One region of the Kitasatospora sp. NPDC001175 genome, then DNA from elsewhere that is predicted to be linked to it. Evidence: predicted binding sites of a transcription regulator. Region 1 holds the regulator's gene; the other holds the start of a gene.
The links. The regulator HspR, encoded in region 1, represses chaperone genes until heat shock. The targets are predictions, from matches to a motif close to TTGAGNNNNNNNNNCTCAA.
Positions count from the first base shown of each region.

Region 1 (2,399 bases):
GGCGGGCTGTTCGGGGGCCGCGGCGGCCGGCAGGCCCAGCCGCGCCGGGGCGCCGACGTCGAGACCGAGGTGACGCTGAGCTTCGAGGAGGCCGTGGACGGTGCCACCGTCCCGCTCCGGATGACCAGTCAGGCCCCGTGCCGTAGCTGTTCCGGCACCGGCGCCAAGGCCGGCACCACGCCCAGGGTCTGCCCGACCTGTGTAGGCGCGGGCACCGTCAGCCGGGGTCAGGGCGCCTTCGCGCTCTCCGACCCCTGCCGGGACTGCAAGGGCCGCGGCATGCTGGTCGACGACCCGTGCACCGTCTGCCACGGCAGCGGCCGCGCCAGCTCCGCCCGCACCATGCAGGTCCGGATCCCCGCCGGAGTGCAGGACGCCCAGCGCATCCGGCTCAAGGGCAAGGGTGCCCAGGGCGAGCGCGGTGGCCAGCCCGGCGACCTCTATGTCACGGTCCACGTGGACTCGCACCCGGTCTTCGGCCGCAAGGGCGACAACCTCACCGTGACGGTCCCGGTCAGCTTCCCCGAGGCCGTGCTCGGCGGCACCATCGAGGTGCCGACGCTGAACGGCCCCGCCGTGAAGCTGAAGCTGCCGCCCGGCAGCGCCAACGGCCTCACCATGCGGGCTCGTGGCAAGGGTGCCACCCGCAAGGACGGCACCCGCGGCGACCTGCTGGTCACCGTGGAGGTCGTGGTCCCCAAGAACGTCACCGGCGACGCACTGAGCGCACTGGAGCACTATCGCGAGGCCACCGCCTCGGACGACCCGCGTGCCGCCCTCTTCAAGGCGGCGGAGGGAGCGTGAGCAGATGAACCAGGACCAGACCGGCTCCGGCAACCCGATCGGCCCGGGCCTCGGGGAGGGGCTCCCGGGCGGTCCCCGCCCGGGCCGGGCCTCCTCGTCCCGTGCCAACCCCGCGGGTAGGACCAACTACGTGCTGACCGAGGACACCCCGGTCTACGTCATCTCGGTGGCCGCCGAGCTGTCCGGCCTGCACCCGCAGACCCTGCGTCAGTACGACCGCCTCGGCCTGGTCTGCCCCGACCGGACGGCGGGCCGCGGCCGGCGCTACTCCGCCCGTGACATCCAGCAGTTGCGCGACGTTCAGCGCCTGTCCCAGGACGAGGGCATCAACCTGGCCGGCATCAAGCGCATCATCGAGCTGGAGAACCAGGTCACCGCCCTCCAGTCCCGCATCGCCGAGTTGGTCGGCTCCCTGGAGGACGCCGCCATCACCCTCCAGCAGCGCGAGGCCGCCGTCCACGCCTCGTACCGCCGGGACCTCGTTCCGTACCAGCAGGTCCAGCAGTCGAGCGCTCTGGTGGTGTGGCGGCCGAAGCGGTAGAACGTAACGGACCGTCACAGCCGACCGCCGACCATCCCTCCCATCGGGGGGTATCGGCGGCCGGCCTGTAATGGGAGAGTACTCACCGGTGGGCTGGTTGCTCAGACCATCATCAAATCCCAGCTGACACACAGTGATCACAGCTTAAGATCCCTGGTGCACCAGACTTTGAGTCACACGGACTGCTTGTCCGGCCGACGACAGGGAGCCGCAGATGGGTGGGCGAGAGCAGCCAGGACATGTCCCGGGACCACGGACCCTGTCCACGGATGCGCGCGCCCTCTACCTGAAGGCAATCCGCGAGAATGGCCGCCTGCTCAGTGGCCACGGCGAATTCGGCGAGAGCACCGCTCTCGCCGAGCTGCTGGAACTCGGGCTCCTTATCCCCGATAGCGAGGAACCAGATGCGCTACTGGCTGTCGACCCGGCCCAGCTGTCAGCCAGCCTGAGCTCGATATGGCAGCGCCAGGCACTCGATCTGCTTTCGCGCGCCGTCTCCCTGCCACTCGATCTCAGTGAACTCGCCGAGGCTTTTCACACCCCCGACAAGACCGGCGGAGCAATCGAATACGTCCGCGGGAAAGCACTGATCAATCAGCGGCTTCAGCAGGGTATGGCGGGTGGAATCACCGAGGGCCTTGCCATGCAGCCCGGCGGACCGCGACCTCCCGAACTCCTGGCCTCAAGCCTCCAGCGGGATCTGGAAAGCGTTCAGCACGGCGCCACGATGCGAACGATTTACAACGCCAGCACTCGATACCATCAGCCGACCCGTGACTACGTGGCGAAGCTGTCCGGGGAGGGCTGGCAGTTCAGGACACTCGATGAGCCCTACGCCCGCCTCATAGTCGTCAACCGGAGATTCGCCGTAATCCCCGTGGCCGGCGATGATCTGGCCGCCTTCATCTACGACCAGGCGGTCGTGAACTTCCTCGCCGAGGAGGTTTTCGAGCGCAACTGGAGTCGGGCGCTGGAGTTCGACGGCAATCGCACCGTCCCACAGCAGGTGGTGTCCCGCCTCCGGCGGACCATAATCGAGCTGCTGCTGTCCGGC
Region 1 is NZ_JBSFJU010000075.1:15,704-18,102, reverse strand. Features, by position in the region: gene dnaJ (molecular chaperone DnaJ) at 1-804, shown strand, start outside; gene ACWDAK_RS34440 (heat shock protein transcriptional repressor HspR) at 809-1,345, shown strand; gene ACWDAK_RS34435 (LuxR C-terminal-related transcriptional regulator) at 1,560-2,399, shown strand, end outside.

Region 2 (2,399 bases), on a different contig from region 1:
TTCACGTCGGCCAGGCCCGCGTGGTCGGCGTCCAGCACCGCACGGGCACCGGCGATGTCGTAGGAGTCCTCGCTGCGCTCGTTCCAGGGGAGTTCGAGGACGGTGTCCAGCCAGGTGCGGATCCAGGAGCCCTCGGGTGACTGGTCGCTGGCGCGCTCCAGCTTGTCCACCTCCTTGAGGGCGGCCTCTCGGACCTTCTCGGGAAGGTCGGCGGCCTCCACCCGGGCCCGGTAGTCGCCCTCCTCGTCGACCGCCTCGCCGTTCAGCTCGGCCAGCTCCTTGCGGACCGCCTCCAGCTGCCGACGGAGCAGGAACTCCTTCTGTTGCTTGGCCACGCCCTCCTCGACGTCCTTGCGGATGGTGTCGTTGACCTCCTCCTCGGCGAGGTGGTCGCGCAGCAGCGTCAGCGCGTACTCCAGCCGGGCCAGCTGGTCCGCCTCCAGCAGCACCTTGAGCTTCTGCTCGGCGGTGGCGAAGGGCGCGTACCCGATGTTGTCGGCGAGCTCGCCCACGTCCTCCGTCTGGGCCACCCGGTCGACGATCTGCCAGGCCCCTCGCTTGCGCAGCCACTTCGTGGAGAGCGACTTGTACTCCTTGACCAGCTCGGCGGCCCGGCCGGCCACCGGCAGCCCCGGGTCGGACTCGCGGAACGGGCTGGTCTCCACCCAGAGCGCGGCACCCGGCCCAGTCGTACCGGCACCGATCCGTACCCGGCGGACGGCGCGGACCAGGGCTGCCGGGTCGCCGTCGGCGAGCCGGCCGACCTGCTCGACGGTGGCCAGGGTGCCGACCGCCGCGTACGAGCCGTCCAGCCTGGGCACCAGCAGGACCTGCGGCTTCACACCGCCCGCCGCACCCGCCCTGGCCGCCTCCACGGCGGCGCGCACCTCGGTGGCGGACAGGTCCAGCGGGACCACCATGCCCGGCAGCACCACTTCGTCGTCGAGTGGCAGTACGGGCAGGGTGAGCGAAGCGGACGTCGATGCCATGATCTCTCCCCAGTCAGCGAACTTGAGTTGACCTGACTAAGGATTGGAGGCATCGGGATGTTCCCAGCGCCGCGTTCGCCCTGAGCGAACGACTCGACCGCGGGAAGCCCGAGCAGCGGGACGCACCGAGCCGCACCGCTCAGAACACGGAGGAAACGGCCACCCCGCGACGGCGCACGACCCCGCTCGCGGCTCGCCGCACCGCCACGGCGCCGCCCGACCGGGGCCTACGCTCGCGCCACCGCGGGTTGCTCGCACAACTCCTCGCGCCCCTGGAACGCTTCGCTGCGCGGCCCGCCGCGCCGCAGCCATCGCCAGAGCGAGATACCGACCAGCAGGGCCGCCGGATGGCCGACACCGGTGACCAGGTCCCGGTCGGCGAGGATGCCGTGCCCGATCACGGCGGCCGCCCCGGCCAGCGCCACGAGCCGCCAGGGCGCCCGGAGCAGTCCGGCGAGCGCGCCGAGACTGGCCAGCACGCCGTAGCTGACGCCGATGTCGAGACTGTCCAGGGCGTCGGAGCCGAGCCGGCCCGAGGCCACGGCGACCGCGACGACCAGTTGCGAAAGCAGGGTGGCCAGGATGTGCCCGGCGGCGAAGACGCCCACCGCCCGCCACCCGCCGACCCGCCGTTCCAGCGGCGCCACGGTGACGGCGAAGGCCCACAGGTACGGCATCCAGACCGGTCCGGCGACCCACAGTCCGCTGAGCAGTAGGGGCAGCACCGTCCGGTGCAGCAGGTTGTGCCCGTCAGTGCTGGAGAACGCCTGGAGCCGGTACACCAGGGCCGGATCGGCGACATGGGAGAAGAGGGCGATGCCGAGCAGCACCAGCAGATAGCCGAACGCGAAGGGATTGCGCCGGGGGGTGGGCACCAGCCGCCGCACCAGGGCCGGCAGGTCGCTCACCGCCGGCCGTCCGACCCACCGCTCACCTGCCACGCCAGCTCCCCGCCCACACCCGACAGCACGCCCGCGACCGCGCGCGGGCCAACGACCCACCGGCCCCCCAGGCCGCCTGCGGCACCGCCCAGCGGCTCCGCATCCCGCCTCCGCTCCAGGTCGTGCGGGCCGAGTGGCATTGTCGTGCCCACGTTACGTCGAGCTCCTGAGAGCCTGCTGGGAGGGACCTGTGAAGATCACGCCACACCGGGCCGGACACCCTCCCCACCTTGGTCCGTACCAGCCCTTTGTTTACGGACAAGTAGTCACTTCGCAATGAAGTGTGCCATCCGTTCGAGGGCATACGCACCGTTACGGTCGATATTTTTGCCGGGTAAGGTATCGCCCCGTACCCAATCCCGGGCAGGTCTCCGGCCCCGGCCAACAGGCCGGTTGTATCCGGTTCACCTGCCGGGATGCTCGCAGTGTCCGTACGCTGCGATGAGAGCGGAGGGCTCGCAGACCCACA
Region 2 is NZ_JBSFJU010000011.1:105,340-107,738, forward strand. Features, by position in the region: gene lon (endopeptidase La) at 1-989, opposite strand, end outside; gene ACWDAK_RS11205 (rhomboid-like protein) at 1,217-1,930, opposite strand.
Region 2: lon (endopeptidase La) is a predicted target of HspR. The motif match lies at 1,012-1,030, and genes of this name have one in related genera.